DNA from 4 places in the Micromonospora sp. NPDC005203 genome. Region 4 is predicted to be linked to each of the others. Evidence: riboswitches for the same ligand, from Rfam matches in the RefSeq annotation. Region 4 holds a riboswitch; each other region holds the start of a gene.

Region 1 (7,257 bases), on a different contig from region 4:
TCGTCCTGGTCGCCGCCGCGGTGGTCGGCGCGGGCCTGCTTGCCGCCCCGGCGCACGCCGCGCCCACGGTCGACGAGATCGAGGCGCAGATCGACAAGAAGTGGGAGCAGTTGGAGCCCACCATCGAGCAGTACAACAAGGTCAGGGCGCAGCTGAAGGTCAACCGGCAGAAGTCGGCGGATCTACAGAAGAAGATCGAGCCGCTGGCGTTGCAGAGCGAGTTGGCGCTCAACCGGGTCGGCGATCTCGCCTCCCGCTACTACATCTCGGGACCGTCGCACGACATTGGCGCACTGCTGGTCAGCGCCAAGCCGGACACGCTCACCGAGCAGCTCACCATCCTCGACCGGCTGGCCGCGCAGGAGCGCAAGGAGGTCGAGGGCGTCCTCGCCGTGCGGGCCAAGTACGACGGCGAGAAGCAGAAGCTGGACACCCTGATCGCCACGCAGACCAAGCAGCAGAACGAGCTGGCGGCCAAGAAGAAGCAGATCGACGCCGAGATCAAGCAGCTTGAGGCGTCGATGCCGAAGACCACGGTCAAGACCGCCGGCTGCCCGACCATCAACGGTGTGCTCGCCGTGGCCGCCCAGAAGGCGATCAGGACCGCCTGCCAGCAGGTCGGCGATCCGTACGTCTGGGGTGCCACCGGCCCGAACTCGTTCGACTGCTCGGGGCTGACCCAGTACGCCTACAAGTCGGCCGGGATCTCCCTCACCCACCACACCGGAGACCAGTGGAACGAGGGCAAGGCCGTGGCGCGAGCCGAGGCCCGCCCCGGTGACCTGGTCTTCTTCTACTCGGGCCTGAGTCATGTCGGGCTGTATCTGGGTAACAACCAGATGGTGCACGCACCACGAGCCGGTAAACCGGTGCAGGTGTCCAGCATCAACACGATGCCCGTCGCCGGATTCCGGAGACCCTGACCCACCTTGTTCGACACGACGGCCCCCGGTCACCGACCGGGGGCCGTCGTCGTTGTCAGCGGGGTGCGCCCACCGGGGACGGCAGGAGCTGCACGTCGGCCAGGTCGACGTACATGATGCGGTGGCCGAACTGGATCTGTGCGTACCTGTTCTTGCCGCGGATCACCGTCCAGTCACCGGGCGAGGAGCCGTCGACCGTGCTGGCCCGGTAGTACTCGCCCGGCAGCACCGCGCCGACGGCGTACCGCTGCCCGGCGGCCAGGGTGTACTGCAGTGGTGAGATCGTCTGGTAGGGCACGCCGGCCGGGTAGGCCGCCTGTTCCGGGTAGGCCCGCCCGTACACCGGGATGGTGGTCCGGCCGGGCTTCGGAGTGGCCACCAGGCCGACCGTCCAGCTGGCGGTGGGCGCGGACGCCGGGTTGTGGAACCAGGCGCGTTGCCCGAGATACCAGATCGCCGTCCAGTCGCCCTGCCGGCCGGCCAGCGCGTACGTCTGGCCGGCGGAGGCGCGGGCGCCGTGATCCGACACCTCCATGGAGTTCGGGGTGCCGTCGGGGCGGAGCGCGATGTCGTTCACCAGTGGCGCCTCCGCGGCCGGCGCCGAGCGCAGCACCACCGCCGAGGAGCCGCGTGGCGCGCACGGCACGCTGGCGGTGACGCAGCCGACGAACGCCGGCTGGTTGGTGGCGAAGTCCGGGTCGATCCGGACCAGACCGGTGGCCGGGGTGCCGGTGTCCAACCGGGGCGCGTGTAGCAGCTCGAAGTAGTGGTTCCAGTCCCAGTACGGGCCGGTGTCCCAGTGCATTCCACGGACGTTCGCGGCGATGGTGCCGGGCACGTTGTCGTGGCCGATGATGTGCTGGCGGTCCAGCGGGACGCCGAGGCGCAGCGCGAGGTGTCGGACCAGCTTCGCCGAGGTCCGGTACATCGCCTCGGTGTACCAGGTGCCCTGCGCCGCGAAGCCCTCGTGCTCCAGCCCGACCGCCTTGGCGTTGACATACCAGTTGCCGGCGTGCCAGGCGACATCCTTGGTCTTGACGTGCTGGGCGATGTGCCCGTCCACCGAGCGCAGCGTGTAGTGCCAGCTCACGTACGTCGGGTCTTGGACGAGTCGCAGGGTGGTGGCCCAGCTTCCCTCGGTGTCGTGGATGACGATGTACTCGATCTTCTGCCGGGCGGGCCGGTCGGACAGGTCGTGGTTGCCGTAGTCCCCGTCGCCGAACGCCGCGTAGGGCGCCGGGATCCACTCGCAGGAGATGGTCCGGGGGCATTCCAGCCCGTCCGGGCGGGCGAGCCGACGCAGACCCAGCCGGTCCAGCCACGATCGCTGCGGCCGGATCGCCCGGGCCGGCAGCGTGATCCGCTGGCCGTCGTCGGTCACCCGCGACTCGCCGCTGCCGATGGTGGTGAAGACCTCGTCGGCGAAGGCCGCCGCGGCGTCGGCGCTGTCCGCGCCGGCGTAGCGGGCCACCGCGCCGTACCAGCTGGCCGGGTCGGTGCCGGCACCGACCGGCGCGCCCAACTCCCGCTGGTACGAGGCCAGCAGCGCGGCCCCGCCCCGGATGTTGACGTCGGCGTCGGTGCGTAGCGCGTCGGGGGTCGCGCCGGTCAGCCCGGCGGCGGCATCCACGGTCTGCAACGCGGCGGCGGGTGGCGCCGGGTCCTCGGCCGGCCGGGGCGCGGGTGCCAGCGCGGTACGGGAGTCGTCGCCACGCGGGTCCTCGGCGCCGGTGTCGTGGTGGCCGCCCACGGGCAGGGCGGCCACGTGTCGGGCGTCGGTCAGGTGCATGGGGCCGTAGCCGCCACTGGTGCTGGGTGTGCCGGCGTTGCTGTCCCAGCGGGACTCCAGGTAGGAGACGCCGAGCAGCACGTCGGTCGGTACGCCGTACTCGGCCGCCGCGGCGGCGTACCGCTGCTGCCGGTCGGTGGTGGGTGCGGCGACGGCGGTGGCGGGTGGTGGGACCGCGGTCGCGGCGGCGACCACGGCGGCGACCACGGCTGCGGCGAGCAGCGCGCGCCGGCCGAGGAACAGGGTTGGATGGTGCATCGAACCCCCTAGATTTCGCGGGTCAAGGTGAGGTCACCCTCGCTCCGCCCGGGAGTCCGCGTCAATACCTTTCCATGTGTCGACTCGTGGGGGAAAGAATTCTTCACCTCCGGCCGGTGATCCGCTCCGATCGGTACGGAGTGTCACGGCCGCACGGGTTGCGGAGTGGTAACAAGCGTCTCTACTCTGGTCATTCGTCGGCCCGATAGCAGCTCCGTCCAGCCCGGGCGGTAACGGTCCGACACCGCCGAGTCGTTTCCGAACGAACCGGGGACCCATGTCCCCCGGGGTGAATCCGCAGTCACTGCGGTAGGGCGCCCACTTCCCGCCCGAACCCGTCAGCTAACCCGGTAGGCGGTCAGGAAGAAGGAGTACGGAACCCCGGTGGCACTCCATGCCCCGCGGCCGTCGTCCGAGCGGTCGGCAGCAGCCGGCCCGCCGTCGATCGCGCCGCGCCCACGCTGGTCCCGCTTCACCACCGCGCTCGCCGCCCTGGCCGGCGTCGCCGTCGTCCTGACCGGCAGCGCCACGGCGGCCCACGCCGACCCGTCCGTCGCCGAGATCGAACGCCAGATCGACGCCGACTGGAACAAACTCGAACCGATCATCGAACAGCACAACGCCACCCGCATCGACCTGGCCAACAAGCGCAGGCAGGCCCAGGCGCTGGCCGCCCGGATCGCCCCGCTGGAGCGTCAGGTCGACGCCGCCATGGACAAGGTCAGTGCCCTGGCCGTACGCGCCTACAAGGGTGAGAACGTGCTGACCGTCAACGCGGTGCTGGGCAGTCAGTCACCCAGCGAGGTGGTCGGCCAGCTCGAAATGCTCGACCGCTTCGCGCACAACCAGCAGCAGGACGTCCGCGAGGTGGCCGACCTGCGCGACGAGCTGGCCAGGCAGAAGGCGCCACTCGACGAGATGGTGACCCAGCTGACCCGTACCGAGTCTCAGTTGGCCGCGAAGAAGAAGCAGATCAACGACGAGATCGACAAGCTGCAAAAACTGCGCCTCAAGGTGTACGGCAGCGGTGGCGGCGGTCCGTTGCGCCCAGCTCCCTGCCCCGGCAGCTATCCCGGCGGCGCCGCGGGGACGGCTGTCAAGTTCGCCTGCGCGCAGATCGGCAAGCCCTACGTCTGGGGTGCCGAGGGCCCGAACTCGTACGACTGCTCCGGGCTGATGCTGGCCGCCTGGGCGAAGGCCGGGGTGTCCCTGCCGCACAACGCCGCGGCGCAGAGCCGCGTCACCAAGAACGTCAGCAAGGCCGACCTGCGCCCCGGCGACCTGGTCTTCTACTACAGCGACATCCACCACGTCGGCATGTACGTCGGTGGCGGCTGGGTGGTGCACGCCTCGCAGGCCGGTCAACCGGTCAAGATGAAGAAGGTCGACGACGGCCCGATCCACAGCTACGGCCGTCCAGGCTGATCATGGGTACTGACCGAGGGGCCCGTCGCGATTCGTCGCGGCGGGCCCTCGTCGTTCACGGGGTCAGCGGGTGGGCCAGGTGCGCCAGTGCTGCCAGGCGCGGCTCGGCGTCGGCCCCCGCTGCCCCTGGTAGCGCGAGCCGTAGACCGCCGAGCCGTACGGGTGCTCGGCCGGCGAGGAGAGCCGGAAGATGCAGAGCTGCCCGATCTTCATGCCCGGCCAGAGAGTGATGGGCAGGTTCGCCACGTTCGAGAGTTCGAGCGTGACGTGACCGGAGAAGCCGGGGTCGATGAAGCCGGCGGTGGAGTGCGTCAGCAGCCCGAGCCGCCCCAGTGAACTCTTGCCCTCCAGCCGGCCGGCGAGCTGGTCGCCCAGCGAGATGACCTCAAGCGTCGAGGCGAGCACGAACTCCCCGGGGTGCAGCACGAACGGCTCCCCGTCGGGCACCTCGACCACCGAGGTCAGGTCGTCCTGCTGCATGGCCGGGTCGATGTGGGTGTAGAGGTGGTTGTTGAAGACCCGGAAAAGTCGGTCCAGCCGTACGTCGATGCTGGAAGGTTGGACCAGGGTGGGCTCGAACGGCTCCAGGCCCAGCGTGCCGGCCTTGATCTCGGAGACCAGGTCGCGGTCGGAGAGCAGCATCGGACCACCTTAGCGGCGGGCCGCAAAACCCCCGAATTCAGTGCCGGTGACCAGCGCGTCGAGGTCGCCCCTCGTACATTTGTTCGATAGAATGCCCACATGGCTTCCTGGTCCGAATTCGCCGCCGACGAGCCCCGACTCGCCGACGGGATCCGCGTTCTCCTCCAGCAGTACGGGCCGGGCTTCGGCTACCTGGCCACGGTCCGTGCCGACGGCGGACCCCGGGTCCATCCGGTCTCCCCGGTCATCACCGACGAGGGTCTGTTCTGTTTCATCATCGACTCCCCGAAGCGCCGTGACCTCGAACGCGATGGCCGCTACGCGCTGCACTCGTTCCCGCCCGAGGAGAGCGACGACGAGGCGTACGTGGCGGGTCATGCCCGCCCGGTGACCGATCCGGCGCGAGTCGCCCGGTTGGCGCAGGGCGCCCGCGCGGAGCCGCAGGTCGACTGGCAGTTGTTCGAGTTCACCGTCGACGTGGCGATGCTGACCCGCCGCGAGCAGTACATCACCGGCGTCCCGGGCCTCGCGCCGGCCCGGCCGGCCGTTCGGGTCTGGCTCGACCCGCAGGCGCCATCGGCGGTGGCGGCCGCGCCGCTCACCGCGCCGCTCACCGTGCCGCAGACCCGCCCGACCCGCCGCAGCCGCGACGTCCAGTGCACGGCCGCCTGACCATGGCCGCCTGATCGTGGCCCAGCGACAGCCGAATGCCGGCTCCGTGCTGACGGAGCCGGCATTCGGCTGTACGCCCCGCGGGCGGGCGGCCGCCTGGCATCGCCCCGCGGACGGCCGCCTGGCATCGCCCCGCGGACGGCCGCCTGGCATCGCCCCGCGGACGGCCGCCTGGCATCGCCCCGCGGACGGGGGCGCTCCGGCATGATCCACTCGGTTTCCGTGATGTCGCGGTCTCCCGGCCGCTCGGATGCCCCGACTTCCAGGACCCCGAGTGGATCAACCCGGGTCGTGCGGCGGGCGGGGGTACCTGGGTGCACGGGCTCGACGACTCGGGTACAGTGGTGCCGCTTGCGGGTGTAGTTCAATGGCAGAACATCAGCTTCCCAAGCTGACAGTGCGGGTTCGATTCCCGTCACCCGCTCCACGATCAAGGCCCTGGCCAGGACGGCAGTCCCAGCCAGGGCCTTCGATGTGCCACGGACCGCCAGTGCCCGGCGGGCACTATGCTTGGCGATCCGGCAGCGTTGGCATGATGCCCGCATGAGTTACGACCTGGCGGTGTGGGAGGCCGACAGGCCTGCCAACGACGAAGCGGCCGGTGAGGCATACGACGCCCTGTATCAGCGGTACTTCGAGAGCGAGGATCAGCCGCCGACACCGCGCATCCGGGCCTACGTCGATGCCGTGGTGGCTCGATGGCCCGACCCGTACGGCCACGACGCCGAGCTACACCCACTGTCGAATGGCCTCATCGATCAAACGTCCGGCCCCATGGTCTACTTCACGATGCGGTTCAGTCGGTCCGACGAGGTCTCCGCTGCGGCGGCACGGATCGCCGCCGAACACGGGCTCGTCTGCTACGACCCGCAGTGGGAAGAGCTCCGCCCCGCTGCCGGTCAGGACGACTGAAACTGGACCCTCACCGGCCGCCGTGGGTCAATGACCATGACGCGCAGTGATCACGAGTGCTCATTTCCCTTCGACAATGGCAGGATTTGGCTATGGGAACAGCCGGTAGCCCGTGGTGGCAGACAACGAAGACGCCAAAGCAGGGCTTCAGCCTGGGTGGTTTCTGGCTCTTTCTTGCCGCGACGTACTGGGTGTTCGCCATCGGGGAGCCGGTCGGTTGGTCGGTGGTCCTCGATGCGCTGGCAGTGCTGCTTGCCGTCGGCTACCTGGTATCCGCCGTGCTGCTGCTCCGGCGCCAGCGCTCAGAGGTCGGCACCGATAGCTAGTGCCTTGTCTCTGAATGTGGATCGGCTAATTTGTCGGTTCCGGACGACAGGGGCAGGGCGTCGTACCGGGCTGGGCAACCCAGGGTCCCCGGCCGGGGACGACCAGGAAGGTAACGAGCTGGGACGGATCACGACTGCCCGACGAGGAGATCCGCCCCCAACGGGAACTCGCAGACGGTGCGCCAAGGGCTGAGGCCCGGCGTACCGGCGATGAGGCAAACCATGTCGATGGCCGCGCTGATCGGCAGCCGCGCCGAGACGGTTTCCGCGGCGTGGCTCAATGTGGGCTTCGGGGCGTCCTGGCCGAACG
Region 2 (7,257 bases), on a different contig from region 4:
TCTGGCTCGACGAGGTCGGCGCGGCCGGAGCCGGTGCGGCCTGGGCGGCCATCGCCGGGCCGAGGGCACAGCCGCCGGCGACCAGCATGCCGACGACGGACAGGCCGCTCTTCTGGATGATCGGGTTCATGGTCGAGTCTCCGTTCGGGGGTTGGCGCCTCCAACTGGCGGAGGGCGCAGCACCGGGAATGGCGCTCGGCTCAGCACCGGGGCGACGACCAGCGGCGGTCTGAACCGCTGCCGTACCGGGGGCGTAACGACCCTGCTCCGGCGGGCATTCCGCCGGCCGCGGAGGTACGGGCGTCACGAGAGGTGCAACGGCCGCCGGTTGGGCGGGATTCCTGCGCACCGCGGGGGTCAGAGGCTACCGAGCAGCCCGGTGACGGTGATCTCGATGACGACGCGTTCCGGATTCGGACGGGGGGTGCGATACCGCTCGGCGTAGCGGCGCTCCGCCTCCGCCACGGCGGCCCGATCCGACCGCAGCACCGCGCGGCCCTCAATGGTCAGCCAGCGGCGGCCGTCCACGTGGCAGACCGCCACCGCCGCGCCCGCCGCACCGGCGGCGGCCACCTGACGGACCTTGCGGGAGCTGCCAGAGGTGATGACCCGGGCCAGCCCGGCCGCCGGATCGAGGGTCACCCCGACCGGTACGACGTGTGGGGTCCCGTCCGCACGAATGGTGGTCAGGGTCGCGAGGTGCCGTTCCGCGCAGAAGGCGACGACACGCTCGTCGTGGACGTCCAACCGATGATCGCCCGCCATGCCCGTCCCCTGTTCACTGAACCGACCCCGATCGTGGCACCTGACGGCGTGCCCGCTCCCGATCGGTCGACGAATCGGGCTGCCCGGGCAGTTGGTGGGCGGCCGCCCGGCGCTTGTGCACCAGCCGGGTGAGGTAGATCAGCGCGCCGGCCAGGACACCCATGTCGTCCAGGTAGATCGGGTCCGGAAGGACGTCGATCGGGAAGATCGTGTAGATCAGCGCGCCGTAGAAGGCGACCTTGCCGCCGGTGCCGAGCCCGGTCAACATCCGCCGCGTACGCACCACCCGCACCGCCAGCACCACGGCACCGACAAGTGTGGCGATGGCCAGGATGCCGGCGATCACCACGAGGACCCACGCCTCTCGGGACATGCCGTCACGCTAACCCACCGGGGGCCGCGCGGCTCAGAACGCGGGCACCGCCGCGCGGCCTCGAGCGGTCACCGTGTTTTCCCGGCTCTGCTCGACCGACGGCTTGACCACCTCGCTGAGCGGCAGCACCGACGCCGACTCCGCGACCCGGCGCCCGGTGGCCGCGTGGGCCTCCTCGCGCAGACTGCGGGCCGCCGCGACGGCCAACTCGGCCGCCCGCCAGGCAATCTGCTCCTGCTCGCGGGCCGCGGCGTGCCGGGCCGCCAGGTTGTCGCGAATCGCCCGCCGCAGCACCAGCTCCTGTGCGACCGGGTGCAGCCGCGGGTCCCAGCCGTCGCGGTGCGCGAAGACGTCGCTGAGCTGCTCCACCGACAAATCCCGCCGCCAGTACGCGTCCAGCGCGGCACGGTGCAGGTAGCGCTCGCGGTCCGCGTACTCGGCGGGGGTGCGGGCGGTCTGCGGCAGGGGCATGGCGGCTGCCGCGTCGAGTCGCCGGACAGCCGCCTCGGCCGCCTCGTACGTCTGCCAGGCTGCCTCGACCGCCTCCTGCGTGGCCACCCACTCCGTTCGGCGGCGCTGAGCGGTGGTGGTCGCCCGCGTCGCGGCCACGGCGACCTCCTGCGCGTAGCGGCTCTGCTCCCGCTCCTCCTGCGCCTGTTCGAGTTGGCTCGGCATGGCCGCGCGGCGGATCCGGGCGCCCGGATCGAGGCGGAGCCGGCCGGGCCGTACCAGCAGAGCGGAGACGGCGACGCCGACGAACCCGAGCAGGCTCAGCCAGATGACGGCGGCTCGGGACAGGTCGGGCAGAGCGGCGGAGAGGATGGTTTGCATGATCAGCACCTCGCGGTCGAAGGCGGGTATCGACGGGTGGCAGGAGGAGCCCGGCGGCAGCGGGCGGCCGGGCGACGGTCATCCCGTCGGGGGGCGACTCAGCTGCTGCGACGGACTACCCGGGGCCGGGCAGGGCCCCGGGGTCACCGGGCCAGGCTCAGCGGACGGGTGGACCGCGTCGCGTGGGGGTGCCCCGGCCGGGATCGATGGCCGGGGCCTGACCCCGGCTCTCCGCGATCGGCGAGGTCAGCGCGGTGGTGCCCGCCGGGTCAGCCGGCCGGGCGGCAGCGGGCTGGGCCGTCCGCTCGGTGGCCGGCGCGGCATCGGGACGGACACTCGCCACCCGGCTGCTCACGGCACTGGGCCGTAGCTGCGTCGAGGCGGGCGGTGGGGTCGCGGCGAGGGCGCCGCCCAGGCCGACCGCGAGCACCAGCGCGGTGATCGCCAGTCGGGTCAGCTCACGCAGTGACCGCAGCACAGCCCAACGGGCCGGGCGGACCAACACTGCGGACGACACCCGACCAACCTAACGCCTGCTCTGCCGTGGCGCAGCACGGCGACGGCCCGGGTCGACGTGACCGCCACCACCAGGTGCACTGTGGACGGTGGGTGTCCCACCTGGCGTCGCGTGGGTCAGACCTGGGGGTCGACCTCCGTGGTGGGCGTTTCGGCGAACAGCGCGAGCAGGTCGCCGACCTGGCGGTCGGCCTCGGCGGGGTGCCGGAACCGGCCGGCCGGGTTGAGGGTGTACTCGTTGCGCCGTCCGACGCGGGTGCGGTGCAGGTAGCCCTCCGCCTCCAGGTCGGCGACGATTGCCTGCGCGGCCCGTTCGGTCACCCCGACCTCGGCCGCCACGTCGCGTAGCCGGGCGGTGGGGTCGCGGGCGATGGCCAACAGCACGTGCCCGTGGTTGGTGAGGAACGTCCAGTTCCGCCCGCCGCCAGTGGCGCCCGTCGCCGTGCTCGCCATCGTGTGACCGCCTCTCCGGGCGTCCGCCCTGCCCCCGGGAGTCTCGCCCGTCGTGCGTTCGGTGCGTCACCCAGGGGTCGAACCGATGTCAACGTATGAAATCTAAATCACGCATACCTTGACGCATTTTACGGTGCGTGTGACGGTGGAGCCCGAGCCAGCGCCGCCGCCGGCCCGCTGATAAGCCCTCTGAGCAGGTCAGACGCATGAAGACGAGGTGCGGGGATGAGTCTTCCTGGAACTCCCGGCGGGCAGCCGGGTCCGCAGCGGATCGCCGAACGGGCGTCCGCACCCACCGAGCCGGCCCGGGCGTACGCCGAGCTGACCGCCGGGAACCGGCGCTTCGTCAGCGGCGACCCGCGCCACCCCAACCAGGACGCCGGGCGCCGGTCCGCCGTGGCCGACGGGCAGCATCCGTTCGCGGTGATCGTCGGCTGCTCCGACTCCCGCCTGGCCGCCGAGATCATCTTTGATCGAGGGCTGGGTGACCTGTTCGTGGTCCGCACGGCCGGGCACACGGCCGGTCCGGAGGTGCTCGGCAGCGTGGAGTACGCGGTGACCGTCCTCGGCACCCCGCTGGTGGTGGTGCTCGGCCACGACTCGTGCGGGGCGGTGCAGGCCGCGCGGGAGACCGTCGTGACCGGCAACCAGCCTCCCGGGCACCTGGGCGCGGTCGTCGATGCCGTGCTGCCCAGCCTGCGCCGGGCCGAGACCGAGGGCGTGGACGACATCGACGGTATCGTCGACATCCACATCGCGCAGACCGTCGAGACGCTGCTCGGCCAGTCGCCCGTGCTGGCGGCCGAGGTAACGCAGGGGCGGTGCGCGGTGGTGGGTTTGTCGTACCGGCTCGCCGCCGGGGTGGTGCGCCCGGTAGCCGCCGTGCCGGCCGGCTTCGCGACGCTCGGCGTGCCGACCGGGTCGGCCGACCGGTCGCTGCCGCCTGACACGTCGAGGGCCGCCCCGCTTCGTGCGGAGCGGCCCTCGACGGAGGATCCAGTGGGTCAGAGCAGCGACATGTGTACGTGGTCGGTGTGGTTCGACGGCCCGCTGTACGACTTCCAGCCGCTCGCCGGGAACCAGATCTGCCGGTTCCAGATCACGTAGTAGATGCCGAGCCGGTCCGCGTTGCGGATGAGGAACGCGGCGACGTTGTTGCCGTACGTCCGGGTGTCCTCGTTGTGCCAGGGTGCGAAGCCGCTCTTCTGTAGCGACCAGTCGCAGGCTTTGCCCTTGGGGTGCTCCCACGGCCCACCGGAGCGGTAGCAGCCGACGAACCGGTTGAAGCCGGCCGCCTTGACCTCCTTGTACGCGTGCAGGGTGCGGGGCGTGATGCAGCCGGACGTGGTCGGGTCGTTCTCACTGCACGACTGCGCCTTCCAGTCACCGTCGGCGGTGCGACCCGGGCCGATCTTGGCGACCTTCGAGGTGGCGTCCACCAGGCCACCGGTGAAGCCCTTGCCGCCGACCAGGGAGAGCGCCTTGTCGGCCTCGTTCTTCCGCTTGGCCATCACGGCGGTCTGCTTCTGCTGCTCGCGGACCTCGGTGTCGAGGAGCAGCTTGGCCTGCTCGGCACGGGCCTTCACCGCGTTGACCTCGGCGAGCTTGTTCTCGTTCACCATGTTGATCTCGTCGAGCATCGCGGCGCGCTGCACGAAGGTGTCCGGAGCGTTGCTTTCGAGCAGCATCGCGAGCGCGCCGATCCGACCGGTCCGATACGACTGGGCGGCGATCTGCCCGACCTGTGGCGCCAGCGCGTCCAGGTCGGCCTTGGCCCGGTCCACCTCCAGCGCCAACTCCAACTGCCGCTTCTTGGACTTGTCCAGTTTGGACTTGGCGGCGGAGTAGTCGCGGTTGGCCTGCTCGATGACGTCGTTGAGCAGCTTGGGCTCGCCGTCCTCCTCGTGCCCGGACGGCGTGGGGGTCGTCGGGGCGGCGTGGGCCGGGAGGGGGCCGGCGAGCACGGTCAGTGCGGCGATCACGGCCACCACGGGTGTCATCCAGCGGCGTAGGGGTGCCGTCACAATGTTCCCTTCCGTCGACCGCCGACCGGGTTAGCTGACGGGTTCGGGGCGGAAGTGGCCCCTACCGCTGACGCGGATTCACCCCACACACCTGGGTCCCCGGCTCGCCGGTTGGCGATTGGGCGGTGGCACCGCAGGCGCCGCTTCGCGCCTTCATCGGTAACCGGCAGCGAGGTTACCCGAGAGTCGACTGGCTGAGCTACGCCTGGATACTGACCAAAAGTGTCATATCGCCATAGCGTTGGGTAACCAGTGACGCGGTTCTCAGGGGGGAGGCCCGATCTGGTCACGCTGAGGAGTGTCACCATGCCGTATCCGTGCTCCTGTTCGACTCCGGCCACCCGTCGGTGGCGGTGGATGGGGGCCGGGTCCGCGTCTGGTCCGGCTCGTCGGGTCGCCGCGATCGCGGCGCGTTGAGGGCAGCCAGTGCCTCCGCCCGGCCGTCCGCCTGGGGGCGCGACCGGGTGGCATCGACGGACGGCGTGGTCTCGGCGCGCCCGGCGGCGGTCACGATCGCGGCCAGCCCGGTGGTCAGTGGCACGGCGGCGATCAGCCCGAGGGTGGCGACCGCGCTGCGAACGATCTCCTGCGCGAGGAACTCGCTGGTGAGCAGCTGCCCGATCGGCCGCGCGTCGGCGGTGAGCAGGAGCAGCAGGGGCAGCGACGCGCCCGCGTACGCCAGCACGATGGTGTTGACAGTGGAGGCGATGTGCGCCCGGCCGACGCGGGTCGCCGCACGGTAGAGCTGCAAGCGGGTCAGCCCGGGATTGGCGTTCGACAGCTCGGTGACGGTGGCCGCCTGGGTGACCGTCACGTCGTCGAGCACCCCGAGCGAACCGATGATGATCCCGGCGAGCAACAGGCCGTGCAGGTCCACGTCACCCTGGAACATCGACAGTGTCGTGGCGTCCTCACTGCCGAAGCCGGTGAGGTGGGTTGCCGCGGTGGCGACGGTGGCGAGCGCGCCGGTCAGCACCAGGCTGCCCAGGGTGCCGAGCACCGCGACCGAGGTCTGCGCGGTGACGCCGTGGGTCAGATAGAGCACCACGAACATGATCAGGGCGGCACCGACCACCGCCACCAGGAGCGGTGACCGGCCGGCGCCGATGCCCGGCAGCACGAAAGTGAGCAGGATGGCGAAGCTGGCCGCCAGTCCGGCGAGCGCGGCCAGCCCCCGCCACCGGCCGAAGGCGACGATCGCGGCGGCGAAGACCACCGCCAGCCACACCAGCGGGGTGCCGCGCTGATGCTCGGCGATGTTCCAGTTGCTGAGCGTGGGATCGGTCGGATCGGTCAACTCGACCAAGATGATCTCGTCGCCGACGTCGACACGTGGCGCGCCCGGGCCGTCGGGCACCGGTGTCCGTACCTGCTGGCCGGCGGCGGGTCCCTCGTCCACGCGGACGTCGACAGTGCCGCACGGCCCGGTGCCGACTCTGGGTGTGCCCTCGGGGCTCGACGGCAGCGGCGGGCACGGCTCGGTCACCACCCGGGTCACCGTGCCGGCGTAGCGCGGCACGTCCGCTCCGCCGTCGGTCTGCGGTGCTCCTCCGCGCGGCCAGAGCAGCGCCGCGGCGACAACGGTGGCGACGAAGAGCGGCACCACGGTCATGACGAGGATCCGTCGCACCCGGGGTGGGGCGGACGGAGTGGGACGGGCGTGGTCGGAACCCAAGTCGAGACTCCCAACGATCCGGTCCGGGATACGTGTCAGCGCGCCGCGCGGTTCAGTGTCCTCGCCGAAAGGCGACGCGAGGCGCGGCGGATCGCGGACCGACGACCGTGTGATCACGGACGGTCAGTGCCCGGCCCGGGTTGCCCGGGAACCGGCCCCGCGCCCGCGGGTGCCGGCACCCGGTTGTGTCGTCAGCCGCGCTTCATCAGCCGGCCGACCGCCGCCATCATCTCGGTGGCCATCTCGTCGGCCCGGCCCTCGGCGGCCCCCTCGTGCATGCAGTGCCGGGCGTGCCCGTCGAGCAGCCCCAGCGCCACCTTGTCCAGTGCGGCCTGGATCGCGGAGATCTGGGTGAGCACGTCGATGCAGTAACGGTCGTCGTCGACCATCTTCTCGATGCCGCGGACCTGACCCTCGACTCGGCGGAGTCGCGCGAGCAGTTGGTCCTTGCTGGCGGTGTACCCGCGGATCGGGGTGGGTGCGCTCATGCCGACCAGGATAGCCTACCCCTGGGGGGTATGATACGGTGCAGTCCGGTGGTGATACCCCCACCGGGTACCGGTACGGCGAAGGAGACGATTCGATGGTCAACACGACGTTCCAGGTGCAGGGAATGACCT
Region 3 (7,257 bases), on a different contig from region 4:
CAGCACCGGCAGCCGGCGCAGGTTGCTGTCGGCCGGTGGCGCCGGGTAGGACGCGGTACAGGCCAACAGGACGATGCCCGCCGCGCCGCCGGCACGGGCGGTGCGCACCGCGGCGTCGATCTCGGCGACCGTCGCCATCCCCGTGGAGATCACCATCGGCTTGCCGGTGCTGGCCACGAGCCGGATCAGCGGCAGGTCGACCAGCTCCGAAGATGCGATCTTGTACGCCGGCGCGTCCAGCGACTCCAGCAGTCGCACGGCGGTCGCGTCGAACGGTGACGAGAAGACGGTCAGCCCGTGCTCGCGCGCCCGCTCGAAGATCGGGGCGTGCCACTCGTACGGGGTGTGCGCCCGCTCGTAGAGGCGGTACAGGTTCTCCCCGCCCCACAACTCGTGCCCGCCGGAGATCCGGAACGCCGGAGTGTCGACGTCGATGGTGATCGTGTCCGGCCGGTACGTCTGGAGCTTCAGCGCGTGCGCCCCGCTCTCGGCCACCGCGTCGACGATGGACAGCGCCCGGTCCAGGTCACCGTTGTGGTTGCCGGACATCTCGGCCACCACGAACGGTCGCTCCCCGGCACCGACCAGGTGCGGTCCGATCTTGATTGTCGCCGTCATTCCGACCTCTGCTCAGGTATGCCCGCACCCGCGTGCGGTGGTAATGCTGTCGTCGTCCACCCGGCGGGCGAACGACCTGGAAAACCCGCGTGGTGTGCGCTGGTCGCGGTCACGGCAGCCGGCCCCCGGCCAGCGCGTCCCGCCGCTCCGTCGCGATCCCGCCGCCCCGCGTCGTCGCGACGTCCGCCCCTCGACCCGGATCCTCGTCGGCGGCGACCGGGCCGGCTCCGGGGGCGACCCCACCGGCCGGGCCGCTGCGGCGCAGGCGACCGGCGATCCGGTGCGCCTGGCGCAGCGCCGAGTACGCCAGCCAGTCACCGCGCCCGACGAGGCGGTGCTTGAGCCCGATCGCCCCGGCGGGCAGCGGATAGCCGCCGACGGGCAGGTACCGGCGGTAGTGCTCGGCGGCCCGGTGGAAGAAGTCCCGCCGCAGGTGCGGGTGCAGCCGGTCGTCGTTGCCCACCACCACCAGGTAGTGGCTGATCATCAGCTGGAACAGCTCGGCCCGCAACCGCCCGTCCGGGTGCTTGCGGGCGACCCAGTCCAGCAGGCGCTCGTACTGGGCGAACGCGTCGAAGTGCCGGCCACTGCGGGTGGAGGTGATCGCGCCGTGGCGGCCCTGCCGGTACAGGTAGCAGACCCGGTTCAGCACGGAGATCTTCTCCGCGCCGATCAGCAGCGGATGGCTGAACGGGATGTCCTCGTACCAGCCGGGGAAGAACCGCAGCTCCAACCGGTCCAGGAAGTCCCGGCGGACCACCTTGTTCCAGGCGGTGTGCTGCACCCGCAGCAGCTGCGGCTGGTCGTCCAGGCGGGTCACGCCGGCGATCCCGTGCAGCAGGTGACTGCTCGCGTCGATCTCCCGCCGGCCGTCCTCGTGCACCCGCAGGTGGTCGAGCATCAGCACGTCGGGCTGGTGCTGGCGCAGCCGGTCCAGCACAGTCGCGATCGTGCCCGTCGGCACCCAGTCGTCGCTGTCGATGAACCAGACGTACCGGCCGGTGGCCACGTCGAGCCCGGCGTTGCGGGCCAGACCCAGACCCACGTTGCTGCTCAGGTGCACGACGCGGACGCGGTCGTGCCCGGCGGCGTACGAGCGGAGCATGTCGCCGCAGCCGTCCGGGGAGGCGTCGTCGACGGCGATCAACTCGACCGCGTCCGACTCCCCGGCCGGGATGTCGGCCCGGATCGACTCGAGGCACTGGTACAGGTACGCCTCGACGCCGTAGACGGGCACGACGATGCTCAGCAGCGGTGCGTGCGTCGGCTCATTGACCACGCCCGCCACCTTCGACGGCCCGGATGGCCGGCCCCGGAACCGCACGTGACCGCGGATGGTGGAGTCGCTGAACTCCCGCCCAGCAGAAGGTTAACGCCGGCCGGCGGGACCAGGCCCGCGACGGGCGGGACTCGTCCGGTTCAGCCGGGAGTGACCCGGTAGGGTGCCCCGGTGCGGCCCCGCCGGGCCGCCGCGGGCGTCGCCGTCGGGCCGTCCACGCCGCGCCGAGGAGGATACGAACGTGCTGGTGACCCTGCCAAGCCTCGGTATCCGCCCATGACGAGCGCCGCCGCGCCGCCAACCGCCCGGCCCGCCCGCGCACCCCGGCTGCCCTCGCTGACCGGGCTGCGCTGGATCGCCGCGCTGTTGGTCTTCGGGTTCCACGCGGGCACCATGCGGATCATCGCCGAGCCGGACTACAAGGCCGTTGTCGACAAGGTGTTCGGCCTCGGCCTGTCCGGGGTGCAGTTCTTCTTCATCCTCAGCGGGTTCGTGCTGGTCTGGTCGGCCCGCCCCGGCGACTCCCGGCGCACCTTCTGGCGGCGACGGGTTGCCAAGATCTACCCCAACCACCTGGTGCTGTTCGGGGCGACGGTGCTTGTCGCCTGGTGGTTCGCCGACCCGGTCCTGCCGGCCGCCGCGCTGGAGAACCTGCTGCTGTTGCAGGCCTGGGACCCCCGGCCGGGCTGGTTCTACAGCATCAACACGGTGAGTTGGTCGCTCTCCTGCGAGTTCTTCTTCTACCTCTGCCTACCGCTGGTGCTGCCGTTGCTGCGCCGGGCCCGGCCGAAGCTACTCTGGGCGCTGATCGTCGCGTTGCCACTGCTGATCCTTGCGCTCTGGCCGGCCCAACACCTGGTGCCGGAGGTGAGCCGGTGGTGGTTCACCCAGATCTTCCCGCCGGCCCGGTCGCTGGAGTTCTGGTTGGGCGCGGTGGCGGCCGAGCTGATGCGCCGGGGTCTCTGGCGTGGCCCCGGGCTGACCTGGGCCAGCCTCATCTTCGTGGGTGTCTGGGCAGCGGCCGCGCAGTGGATTCGCGCGGAGCTGTGGACCACACTGCTCGCTGTCGCGTACCTGCTGGTGATCACCGCCGCTGCGGACGCGGACGTGCGGGACCGGCGGTCGCCGTGGCGGTCGCGCCCGCTGGTCTGGCTCGGTGAGGTCTCCTTCGCCTTCTACCTGGTGCACGTGCTGGTGATGACGAGCGTGCTGCGCTTCACCGGCGACTGGGGGATCGGCTTCGAGGGGTGGCGCGGCCCGGCCGTGGTGCTCGGCTTCCTGCTGGTGACCCTGCTCCTCGCCGGACTGCTGCATCGCTACGTCGAAACCCCGATGATGCGCCGGCTCGCGCCGCGCCGCCCGGCCCGATCGGCGTCCGTCCCCGGACAACGAACGGCCGCAACCCGGGCCACCGGCGACATCGCCCCCGACACCGGCGGACCCGACCAGACCGACAGTCGATCAACGTACGCGGACACCCGCTGACACCGTCCGCCCTGGTCAGGGGGCTCGGCGCGGCGCGCGTCGACACGCCCGCGGTCGATGCGCCCGGGTCGGCACGACGGTAGCGTGGGGACGTGGCTTCCGGTCGCGCTCACCGTGGCCAGGTGGCCGACGGGGCTCCCCATCGCCCTGCTTCCCCAGCGAGGTGCCGACCATGGAGACCACCGTCTTCTACCAGTTCGTAACCGGGGTACCGCAGGCCGCTGCCATCTGGTCGGCCCTGTTCCTGCTGGCGCTCGGCGTGCTCGCCGTGCTTGTCGCCCGGCCGGAAGGGGACCGGCCCACCGCCGGCCCGTCCCCGGCCGTGCCGACCGCGCGTGAGGTGGCGGCGGCCGCGATCGTCGACAGGCGCCGGTACGCCGAGGAGGTGGCCGTCGCGGCGGCCGGCGCGGCCCGGACGGCCCAGCGGCGACGCGATGCCTGGCTGGCCAGTCAGGAGCAGGCCGAACGCGCCTGGGCGCGCTACGACGAGGCGGACACCGGCGCGCGCCGCTTCGCGGGGTCCGGGGCGCTGCCCAGCCCGGCCACGCCCCGCACCCCCGCCGAGTACGCCGCCCGGGAGCGCTACCTGCACCGCGCGGCGACGGCGGCGTACTGGCGGGGCGACCTAAGCATGGCGCAGCTCAGCGACGTGTTCGGGCACCGGCACGGCTGGGATCCCCGGCGGCACCCGGTCGAGCAGGAAGCGCTGCTCAGCCGGTCGATCCGGGACGCGAGACGGGCCGACCACCAGGCCGCCGCCAGCGCGGAGCGGGCCGCCTGGCGGGCTGCCGAACTGGCCGCCGAGTCGGCGCGCGCCCTTGCCGAGGAGGCGTGCGCGGCAGCGGCCCGGCTGCGGCCGAGTCGGGCACCGGCCCGCCGGCTGGTGCGCGGGGCGGCCCGTCCCGCCGTCGTGGCACGTTGGCGCCCGGCCCGCGCGGGTTGAGCCCGATCCGTTACGTGAGCCCGGTCACGGATTGTGGAATCGGGCGTCCGGCACGTTCGGCGCGATTGTTCGCGGGATTCTGACCGCAGTTTCGGCGACCTGTCCGGTTGTCGCCCATAGGCGTCACCGTAACCGCTTGTCCCATCGAGTCACATCAGCGGCAGAACGTGCAGAAATTGCCGCGCCGATTCGGGTTTGCGCAGGTGAACCTGGCTTGGCATGGTGTGAACGGGCCAGTAGTGTCGTCCCGTCCGGTGCGGTAACCGATCGCAACAGGCGACGCCGCGCCGACCCGCTCAATCGTCATGAACGAACCGGGGACCCACCAGTATGTCCGGGGTGAATCCGCGAGCCACGGCCCGCGGTAGGGCGATCTTCCCGCCCGAATCCGTCAGCTAACCCGGTAGGCGGTGTCGGAAGGAGTTCCATCCTCGTGCAGCACCTCTCCACCCCTCGGCTGTTCCCTCGCCTCCACGGCACAGCGGTGCCCCCGCTCATCCGTCCAGTGACGGTGAGCTGACCCCCGGGTCATCGCCTCACCGCCCGGCCACGCCGGGCGTTCCCCTGAGCGGTTCACCACCCGCGGACCACCATCCGCGCGCTGGCCCCTGCCCGGATACCGGTCCGGCCCGGTGTGCCGCTCTCCCCCCGACCGTGGAGGACCCCGTGAAGCACACCATGCAGCGTCAACTCCGCCGCATCGCGACCGAGCGCCCGTACCAGATCGTCGCCGCCTCCGCCGCGGCCCTCGTGCTCGCCGCCACCACCGGCACCCTGCTCGCCACCGCCGACGACGCGCCGGCCGGCCAGCGCACCGCGACCACTGTCGCCGAGATGCGCACCGACGTCGCCGCCTCCCGCGGCGAGGTGCGGGACGCGTCCCCGTCGGCGAGCGCCGCGCCGAGCAGCGCCGCCCCGGCCACCAGCGCCGCCGCGCCCGCCGCCAAGGCCAGCAGCAACCCGGACCTGACCCGGAAGCCGGAGCGGCCGAAGCCGCCCGCGACAAAGGTGCTCGACTACGAGTACGAGGCGCAGAACACCTACTACAACTGCGGTCCGGCGGCCACCCGCAACGCGCTCAGCGCCACCGGGATCGACCGTACCCAGGAGGAGCTCGGCGCCGAACTGGGCACCACCGAGATGGGCACCAACTCGGCCGAGGACACCACCCGGGTGCTCAACGCCGAGGTGAAGGGCTCCCCGTACCGGACCCGGATGTTCGTCGGCGCGCCCAGCCCGGCGCAGATGGACCGCCTCCAGGCCGACGTCGTCAAGGCCATCACCGACGGCCGCGGCGTGGTCGCCAACGTCGTCGGGGACGCCACCGACACCGACGGCTCCTGGCACTCCTACGGCGGCGGGCACTACATCGCCGTCGTGGGTTACAAGGACAACGGCCGCACGGTACGCATCGCCGACTCGGCGAACCCGGCCGACCCGTCGTACTGGGTCACCACCATCGACCTGGCCAACTGGATCGCCAGCCGGGGCTACTCCGCCTGACCCGGCACGCTGACCGCCACGGGCGCCGTCCCTCACGAGGGGGCGGCGCCCGTCGCGTCTTGCACGGCGCTACGCCCCCGTCGACGACTCTCGTCCCTGGCCGAGAACCGTGGGAGACTGCGGCCGTGGTGGATGAATCGGGTGGTCACGCCGGTCGACGGCCGGTCCTGCTGCTGTTGCACGGCCTGGGGGCCACCGGTGACGTGTGGTTGCCCTGGGCGCCGTACCTGGAGCAACACTGGCCCGGCCGGTGGCTGGCACCGGACCTCGCGGGCCACGGCTGGGCGTCGCCGCTGCCGTCGTACTCCTTCGCCGGCTTCGCCGAGCGGATCGCGCCGGCCCTCGCCCCCGACGACCGGCTCGTCGTGCTCGGGCACTCGCTGGGTGGCGTGGTGGGCCTCGCGTTGGCCGGGCGCGACGCCGGGATGCCGGTGGACGCGGTGGTCGGCTTGGGGATCAAGGCGCTCTGGTCACCCGCCGAACTGGAACGGGCCGCCGAACTGGCCGCCCGCCCGGTGAGCTGGTTCGCCAGCCGTACCGAGGCGGCCCGCCGCTACCTGCGCGTCTCCGGGCTGGCCGGCCTGCTCCCGCCGGACCATCCGGTGGTGGACGCCGGCCTCCGTCAGGTCGACGGCCGGTGGCGGCTCGCCATGGATCCGAACGCCTTCGCCGTCGGCGAGCCCGACCTGACCGGGCTGCTGACGGCGACCGACGTACCGGTGCTGCTGGCGCGCGGCGAGCACGACCCGATGGTCACCGACGCGCAGCTCAAGGAGTACGGCGTGCCGGTCGCCACGCTGCCCGGTCTCGGGCACAACGCGCACGTGGAGAACCCGGCGGCCGTGCTGGCGCTGCTCGACGCGTACCGCTGAGGTTTCTTGGGCCGTCAGCCCGGGTCAGGCGAGGGGGGAGAGCTGCGGCGAGCGTTCGGCCGCAGGCTCTTCCGTCGCCGCCAGCTCCCGGCGCGCGGCGGTCAGGAACGCCTCGGCGTACGACGTGGCGGGGAAGTCACCCAGGTAACGCCGGCGGGTGGCCCAGCGCTCCGCGGCCAGCGGGTCGGTGTCCAGCAGCGCGGTCAACACCTCGTCCACGTTGGACAGATCGCGGCGCAGCACGTAACCCGACGCGGCCAGCGGGAACCGCTCGGCGAACCGGTCGCCCTCGTCGCCCATGTCGGTGAGCGCGTACGGCTTGCTGGAGTAGAGGTAGTCCGAGATCACCCCGGACACGTCGGAGATCAGCGCGTCGGAGGAGTTGACGCACTCGGTCAGGCTCAGCTCGCGGGCCGCCGCGCCGACCACGTGCGGGCGTCCGCTGCGGGCCCGATCGGCGACGAGCACCTCGGTCAGCCGACCCAACTGCCGTGCCGAGGCCGGGTTCTGCGCCGTGTACGGGTGGGGCCGCAGGATCACCGTCGCGCCGCGCTCCA
Region 4 (7,257 bases):
GGGACCGGCAGGTGCTGCACGTGGGGCGACTCGGCATCCGCGACGAGGACACCACCACGCTCGTCGTCGACTGGCGGGCACCCGCCGCCGCCGCCTTCTACCAGGCCACGCCGGCGCAGCCGCTGGACGTGGTGCGTCGCCGCACGATCCAGTCCCGTGCCGAACGGGTCACCCGGATCGAGGACGACCTGCTGGACCCGACCGCCGCCCCGGAGGGGATGACTGTCGTCGGCGACGGCGCCCTGCTGGCCACCCTGACCAAGGCGACCGGCCGGGGCATGCGGGACATCGTGGCGACAATCCAGCGGGAGCAGGACGAGGCGATCCGCTCGCCCGGCTCCGGGGTGACGATCGTCGCGGGCGGCCCGGGCACCGGTAAGACCGCGGTCGCCCTGCACCGGGCGGCGTTCCTGCTCTATTCCGAGCGCAGCCGCTACGCCGGGGGCGGAATCCTGGTGGTCGGCCCGTCGGGGGTCTTCGTCGAGTACATCGCCTCGGTGCTGCCCTCGCTCGGTGAGGACACCGCCACCCTGCACTCGCTGGGCACGCTGTTTCCGGGGATGACCGCCACCCGCACCGACCCGCCCGAGGTGGCGGCGGTGAAGGGCTCGCTGCGGATGCGCCGGGTGCTGGAACGCGCGGTCCGGGACGCGGTGCCGGGCGGCCCGGGTGAGCTGCGGCTGCTCTACCGGGGCACGCTGCTGCGGCTGGATCGGGCCGAGCTGGACCGGATCCGGGACCGCGCGCTGCACCGTGGCGCCCGCCGCAACGAGGTGCGCCGGGCCGGCTTCGACGGGGTGTTCGCCGCGCTCTGGGCACAGGCCCGCGAGGTGGGCGTCCGCCTGCCGGACCAGCGGACCTTCGAGGCGGAGATCGCCGACCGGGCCGAGTTCCGCGAGTTTCTCAAGGCGTGGTGGCCCCGGCTGCACCCGCGGCACGTGCTCGGCTGGCTGGCCCGGCCGGAGCGGCTGCGCCGGTACGCGGGCGGGATCCTCTCCTCCGCGGAGGTCCGGCTGCTCGGCGCGGCGTACCGGAGCCTGGAATCCGACGGGTTGACCATCGCCGACATCGCGCTGCTCGACGAGTTGGACGCCCTGCTCGGCAAGCCGGCGCAGCCGGCCAAGGCCCGCCGCGACCCGTTCCAGCTCGCTGGCGGCGTACGCGAGCTGACCACCGCGAGCGAGCGGCAGCGGGCGGCCCGCGCGGCGGCCCGGGAGCGTCCGGAGGACTACCGGGACTACGCGCACGTGGTGGTGGACGAGGCACAGGACGTCTCGCCGATGCAGTGGCGGATGGTCGGACGGCGCGGCAGCCTGGCCTCCTGGACGGTGGTGGGTGACCCCGCGCAGACCGCCTGGACCGGCGATCCGGAGGAGCTGACCCGAGCCCGGGACCAGGCGCTGGGCCGGCGTAAGCGGCACGATTTCACGCTCACCACCAACTACCGCAACTCCTCGGAGATCTTCGCGGTGGCGGCGGCGGAGATCCGCCGGCTCTACCCCGACCTACCGCTGCCGACCGCCGTGCGCTCCACCGGGGTCGATCCGGTCGAGTTGGTGGTGCCCGCAAGCGGGTTGGAGACCGCCGTCGTGAAGGCGGCCGCCGGGCTGCTGGCCGAGGTGGAGGGCACGGTCGGGGTGATCACGCCGGTCCCCCGCCGCGACGAGGTCGCCGGTTGGCTCGCCGCGCTCGACGCGCCGCGCCTACAGGTGGTGACGAGCCTGGAGGCCAAGGGCATGGAGTACGACGGGGTCGTGCTCGTCGCTCCGAGCGAGATCCGGGCGGATCCGGGTGCGGGGGTACGCACCCTGTACGTGGCCCTTTCCCGGGCCACGCAACGGCTCACCACGATCGATCCAACCGGCTGATTCGGCGCGCCTCGCGGGGCGGACCAGCGGTCCGCGTCACACTTGCATACATAGCGATGTGAGCATACATTTGACCGGGCCCCAACCGGCGGCGGAAGGTGGATCTCGTGGGCGCAGGTCATGACCACCACCATGGGTCGGTCGCCAATGCCGCACACCAGCACAGGGGCCGACTCTGGGCGGCGTTCGGGCTGCTCGCCACCCTGATGGTGGTCGAGGCGGTGGCCGCCCTGCACACCGGCTCACTCGCCCTGCTCTCCGACGCCGGGCACATGTTCACCGACGTGCTCGGCATCGGGATGGCGCTCGCCGCGATCACCGCGACCCGGCGGGCCACCGCCGACCCGCAGCGCACCTTCGGCCTCTACCGACTCGAGGTCCTCGCCGCACTGGCCAACGCCGTTCTGCTCTCCGGCGTCGCGATCTACGTGGTGATCACCGCGATCCGCCGCTTCGGCGACCCGCACGAGGTCGTCGCCGGCCCGATGCTCGTGGTGGCCGTGCTCGGCCTGCTTGCCAACATCGCCGCCTTCGCCCTGCTCCGCGCCGGAGCCCGGGAGAGCATCAACATCCAGGGCGCCTACCTGGAGGTGCTCGGCGACCTGCTGGGCTCACTCGGCGTGATCGGCGCGGCGCTCCTCATCTCCGTCACCGACTGGTGGTGGGCCGACCCACTGGTCGCCGTCGCCATCGGCGTGTTCATCCTGCCGCGCACCTGGCGGCTGGCACGGGCGGCCGTCCGCATCCTCGTGCAGGCCGCCCCGGAACACCTCCAGGTGACCGCCGTGCACGACCGGCTGGCTGCGGTCCCCGGGGTGGTCGAGGTGCACGACCTGCACGTCTGGACGCTCACCTCCGGCATGGACGTGGCCTCCGCGCACCTGACCATGGCACCCGGCGCGGAGGTCGGCGCGGTGCTCACCGCAGCGCGTACCGCCCTGCACGACGACTTCCGGATCGAACACGCGACGTTGCAGATCGAGCCCGGCGCCACCTCCGGAGCCTGCGGCTCGATCGAGTGGTGACACTTTTCTCGTGACGGCGTGCGCACCGTCCGTCACATCAGCTGCAGCGGCCCCACCCGCACCGGTAGGCTCGGTCCCGGCCTCCACCAGGCGGCGCCCTCCAGGCGCCGGTGGCGGTCGCCGCCTAATCGCCCATCCGGGCGAACCGGGGAACCATGTTCCTGGGGTGTATCCGCGTCAGCGGTAGGGATCTTCCGTCCCGAACCCGTCAGCTAACCCGGTCGGCGGCTGACGGAAGGACATGCGCAGTGGCACCAGCACGACCACCCGCCGCCCGACTGGCGGCCCTGATCGTCGCGATGTTCGCCCTCGGCGTCGCGATCCCGGCCGGCACCGCCTCGGCCGCTCCCCCGACAAGCCAGCGGGCCGCCGCCGCACCCGACTCCGACGAGGAGGGCGGCACCCCAACGCTGCGCGCCCAACTCGAGGCCGCCAGCAAGGGCTACCTGGACGCGAAGCGCGCTCTGGACACCTCCGTGCAGCGGCAACAGCAACTCGCCACCCAACTGAAGACCATTGAGGTCGAGCTGGCCCAGCGCGACGGCAAGGTCGGTCAGATCGTCGGCGTGGCGTACCGCACCGGCCGGCTCGGCGCGGTGTCGGCGCTGCTCGACAGCAGCAGCCCGGAGGGCTTCATGGACCGGGCCGCCGCCCTGGAGGCGGTGGCTGCCAACGAGGACCGGGTGCTGCGCGATCTGCTCGCCACCAAGGACCAGGCCAACCGCACCCGGGCCGCCCTGAACGGCGAGATCACCGAACAGCGCAAGCAGGTCGCGGTGATGGCCAAGCGCAAGGACCAGGCCGAACGGGCCCTGACCGTGGCCAACACCCCCAAGCCGCAGCCCACCGCCGACAGCGGCTCCAACCGGGGCACCTCCACCGCCAACGCGAAGGCGGCACCCCGCAACTCCGACGGCTCCTGGCCGTCCGAGTCGTGCAGCGTCAACGACCCCACCCCCGCCACCGGCTGCATCACCCCGCGCACCCTGCACGCGCTCAACCAGGCCAAGGCCGCCGGCTTCACCCGGTACGTCTCCTGTCACCGCCCCAGCGGCTCCGGTGAACACCCGAAGGGCCGGGCCTGCGACTTCGCCGCCCAGGCGAGCGGCTTCGGCGGCAACGCCACCGGCGGCGACAAGACGTACGGCAACAACCTGGCCGCGTACTTCATCCGCAACGCCGACCGGCTCGCCGTGCTGTACGTGATCTGGTATCGGCAGATCTGGCTGCCCAGCAGCGGGTGGAAGTCGTACAGCGGCGCGAGCGGGACCCCGTCCACCGACCACACCAACCACGTACACCTGTCGGTCTACTGACCCCACCGGGACGGTCCTGGTCGGTGGCTCACCTGAGTCTCCACTCAGTATGCCCCGATCAGAGGAATGCATCGCTCTCTTGATGAAGGGTGTCGTCGCGGCCCCTCGGCTGGTCGATGTTGCAGGTGCTACACATCTCGTGCTTCCGGATCGGGATGTGGTTCGGCACGTCGATCCGGTCGAGGGGCACGTTCGCGAGTGCCGTGCCGGTCGGCCGGGGGAGGAACCGTCGGGGAAGATCGCTTGACGCATTAAGTTAACGTCATTAACCTCCAGGAAGCGCCGTTAACCAGCCCTGTGGAGGTCGTCATGACCGAGTACTTGAGCATCGCCGGCAACACCCTCGGCTATGAGGTGTCCGGGCGAGGCCCCCTCGTCGTCCTGGCGCACGGTATCGGCGACAGTCGGCACTCCTACCGTTTCCTCGCTCCGGCCCTGGCCGACGCCGGGTACCGGGTCGCCAACGTCGACATCCGCGGCTGCGGCGACTCCAGCCTGGGCTGGGACGGCTACAGCCGCACCGACATCGCGGGTGACCTCGTCGCCGTCGTGCGCCACCTCGGCGGCCCAGCCGTGATCATCGGCCAGTCGATCAGCGGCGGTGCGGCGACCATCGCGGCAGCTACCGCGCCTGGTCTGATCAACGGCGTCATCGAGCTGGCGCCGTTCACCCGGGTACAACCCTTCGATCTCGGCGGGCTGATGCGGGTGAAGCGCTTCCGGACCGGTTACCGCCAGATGGCGCAGGTCATGGTCCTGGGCAGTCTGGCGAGCTGGAAGAAATACCTCGACGCGGCGTACCCGGTCAAGCCCACCGACTGGGCCGCCGAACTGAAGCGGATCGAGGCGAAGCTGACCGAACCCGGCCGGATGAAGGTCCTGCAGGCCATGTGCAAGACCAGCCCGACCGACGCCGGCGCGCAGTTGGCCAATGTCACCTGCCCGGTCCTGGTCATCGAGGGCAGCCTCGACCCCGACTGGGCTGACCCCCGCGCCGAGGGCGAGAGAATCATCGCTGATCTGCCCAGGGGCCTCGGCGAACTCGCCATCATTGAGGGTGCCGGTCACTACCCGCACGTGCAGACACCGGATCAGGTCCTCGCGCTGGCCCGGCCTTTCCTCGACAAGACGCTGGCGAATGCCTAAGGCCCGGCTCAACCCGCAGTCGGTCACTGAGGCCGGCGCCGCCCTGGTCGACGAGATCGGCTTCGAGAACCTCAGCATGGGCCTGCTCGCGGAACGGCTCGGAGTCAAGACCCCCGCGCTCTACAAACACGTCACCAGCCAGGCCGATCTGGCCCACCGCATCGCCATCGTGGCCATGGCCGAGTTCGCTGACGCCATTCGCGACGCCATCCAGGGCCGGGCCGGCAGCGACGCCCTCGCCGCTGGCGCCCAGGCGATGCGGACCTACGTGCGGGAACACCCCGGCCGGTACGCGGCCGGCGATGCTGCTTCCCGCCGGACCGGGCCCGACGACCCGATCATCCCCGCCGTCGAGCGGGTCGTCGCCTCCTGGGCGGCCATGCTGCGCGGCTACCACCTGGACTCCAGCCAGGAGATTCACGCCCTGCGGATGCTCCGCAGCGCCCTGCACGGGTTCTCGACCCTGGAAGCAGCCGGCGGGTTCCAGATCGACGCATCTGTCGACGACAGCTTCACCTGGATGATCGATTTTCTCGACCGCGGTCTGCGCGACATCACTACGAGCAGCGCCCCTGCCAGCTGACGGATCGTCGACGACCCGATCCGACCACCTCATCCCGGAGGACCGACATCAGCATCACCCGGGCATCCACGATCTCCGCGACCCCACCACGCGGTGGCCACTGATGGTGAACATCGACGCAGAGCCCAAAGACACCAGGATCGAGCGGCACGCGAGCTGGGCCGAGCTGTTCTTCGACCTCGTGGCGGTGGCCGGTGTGGCCGCGCTGGCACACGTGCTCGGGCCTGAACTGGACGCCGCGGCGCTCGGTCTCTACGCCCTGCTGTTCCTGGCGCTGTGGCTGGCCTGGACGACGTTCATGCTGTACGGCAACGTCGCCGCCGGCCAGACTCGCGTGCTGCGGCTGATGGTCGGCATGTTCGGCCTCGGGACCATGGCCGCGTCCGTGCCAGGCGTGGCGCACACTGTGCTCGGGCACGGGGGCGACCTCCGTCCGCTCAACGTCTTCGCGGTCGCATACATCGCCACGCGTGTCTACGGGTCCAAGTCGTGGCAACGCGGCGCAGTACTGCTGGACTTCCCGGTGGTGCAGTATTCGGCAGGACTGCTGCCCTGGTTCGCGTCGCTCTGGGTCGACGAACCTTGGAAGCTCGTGCTCTGGGCCGCCGGAGTCGGCCTCGACCTGCTGTTGATCGTGGTCCTGTCCGGCAGCAGGATCCTTCAGCGGGTCCAGTCGTACCTCACCGCGCCAGAACGTACTCGGCGTCGGCCACGATCAGGAGTCCGCCCCGACGGCACGGGATCGGCCATCCACGGGGTGTCGGTCGATCCGGCCCACCTCGCCGAGCGGCTGGGCCTCTTCGTGATCATCGTGCTGGGCGAATCGGTGGTGCAGGTCGTCGCCGCCGCAAGCGAGACGAGGTACGACCTCGGCCTGCTGGCCACCGCAATCGCGTCCTTCACTCTGCTGGCCGGCATGTTCGGCCTGTCCGTCGTCTTCGGATACGCCGGCCTGCCGCACCTACGCGCCGGCCGGATCCCCACCCGGGCCGCCCTCGGCCTGCACTGCCTGGTCACCGGCGTCGTCGCCACCATCGCCGTACCGCTCTCTCTGGTAGTCAGGCACGGCTCCGACCCGCTGCCTGACCAAGGTCGCTGGCTGCTGTGCGGCGCGGTTGCGGCCTACTTCACCCTCGGCGTGGTCACCGGCGTCGCCAGCCACAGCTCCGACCTGCCGAGGACGATCTCACGGGTCACCACAGGCATCGCGGCACCGCTCCTGCTTGGCCTGCTCGCCACCGCCGTCAGTGGCCGAGTGCTCGTGGTCTACCTGGCTTTGATAGTGCTCGCCCACCTCTGGTTTGAACGACGACTGACGC

Evidence for each region. Region 4 has a riboswitch for cyclic di-AMP ahead of ACFYPM_RS24225 (coiled-coil domain-containing protein). Riboswitches for the same ligand answer to the same signal wherever they lie in the genome.
Region 1: linked by a shared signal. The riboswitch ahead of ACFYPM_RS13915 (NlpC/P60 family protein) and the one ahead of ACFYPM_RS24225 (coiled-coil domain-containing protein) in region 4 are both predicted to bind cyclic di-AMP.
Region 2: linked by a shared signal. The riboswitch ahead of ACFYPM_RS01930 (coiled-coil domain-containing protein) and the one ahead of ACFYPM_RS24225 (coiled-coil domain-containing protein) in region 4 are both predicted to bind cyclic di-AMP.
Region 3: linked by a shared signal. The riboswitch ahead of ACFYPM_RS13370 (C39 family peptidase) and the one ahead of ACFYPM_RS24225 (coiled-coil domain-containing protein) in region 4 are both predicted to bind cyclic di-AMP.

What each region holds. Positions count from the first base shown of each region.
Region 1 is NZ_JBIAKV010000005.1:45,170-52,426, reverse strand. Features, by position in the region: gene ACFYPM_RS13925 (NlpC/P60 family protein) at 1-923, shown strand, start outside; gene ACFYPM_RS13920 (N-acetylmuramoyl-L-alanine amidase) at 979-2,970, opposite strand; cyclic di-AMP (ydaO/yuaA leader) riboswitch at 3,206-3,341, shown strand; gene ACFYPM_RS13915 (NlpC/P60 family protein) at 3,355-4,395, shown strand; gene dcd (dCTP deaminase) at 4,459-5,037, opposite strand; gene ACFYPM_RS13905 (pyridoxamine 5'-phosphate oxidase family protein) at 5,137-5,709, shown strand; tRNA gene ACFYPM_RS13900 (tRNA-Gly) at 6,063-6,136, shown strand; gene ACFYPM_RS13895 (hypothetical protein) at 6,253-6,621, shown strand; gene ACFYPM_RS13890 (hypothetical protein) at 6,714-6,947, shown strand; gene ACFYPM_RS13885 (2'-5' RNA ligase family protein) at 7,076-7,257, opposite strand, start outside.
Region 2 is NZ_JBIAKV010000001.1:387,800-395,056, forward strand. Features, by position in the region: gene ACFYPM_RS01895 (C39 family peptidase) at 1-130, opposite strand, end outside; gene ACFYPM_RS01900 (pyridoxamine 5'-phosphate oxidase family protein) at 358-765, opposite strand; gene ACFYPM_RS01905 (hypothetical protein) at 779-1,138, opposite strand; gene ACFYPM_RS01910 (hypothetical protein) at 1,172-1,969, opposite strand; gene ACFYPM_RS01915 (hypothetical protein) at 2,127-2,486, opposite strand; gene ACFYPM_RS01920 (helix-turn-helix transcriptional regulator) at 2,603-2,938, opposite strand; partial or broken gene ACFYPM_RS01925 (carbonic anhydrase) at 3,164-3,877, shown strand; gene ACFYPM_RS01930 (coiled-coil domain-containing protein) at 3,943-4,962, opposite strand; cyclic di-AMP (ydaO/yuaA leader) riboswitch at 4,967-5,097, opposite strand; gene ACFYPM_RS01935 (YibE/F family protein) at 5,264-6,637, opposite strand; gene ACFYPM_RS01940 (metal-sensitive transcriptional regulator) at 6,829-7,125, opposite strand; gene ACFYPM_RS01945 (heavy-metal-associated domain-containing protein) at 7,221-7,257, shown strand, end outside.
Region 3 is NZ_JBIAKV010000004.1:364,621-371,877, reverse strand. Features, by position in the region: gene pseI (pseudaminic acid synthase) at 1-618, opposite strand, end outside; gene ACFYPM_RS13385 (glycosyltransferase family 2 protein) at 728-1,897, opposite strand; gene ACFYPM_RS13380 (acyltransferase family protein) at 2,174-3,382, shown strand; gene ACFYPM_RS13375 (hypothetical protein) at 3,555-4,325, shown strand; cyclic di-AMP (ydaO/yuaA leader) riboswitch at 4,609-4,750, shown strand; gene ACFYPM_RS13370 (C39 family peptidase) at 4,980-5,828, shown strand; gene ACFYPM_RS13365 (alpha/beta fold hydrolase) at 5,954-6,700, shown strand; gene ACFYPM_RS13360 (CDP-glycerol glycerophosphotransferase family protein) at 6,725-7,257, opposite strand, start outside.
Region 4 is NZ_JBIAKV010000012.1:83,511-90,767, forward strand. Features, by position in the region: gene ACFYPM_RS24215 (HelD family protein) at 1-1,868, shown strand, start outside; gene ACFYPM_RS24220 (cation diffusion facilitator family transporter) at 1,976-2,893, shown strand; cyclic di-AMP (ydaO/yuaA leader) riboswitch at 3,005-3,136, shown strand; gene ACFYPM_RS24225 (coiled-coil domain-containing protein) at 3,142-4,209, shown strand; gene ACFYPM_RS24230 (alpha/beta fold hydrolase) at 4,519-5,355, shown strand; gene ACFYPM_RS24235 (TetR/AcrR family transcriptional regulator) at 5,348-5,938, shown strand; gene ACFYPM_RS24240 (low temperature requirement protein A) at 6,042-7,257, shown strand, end outside.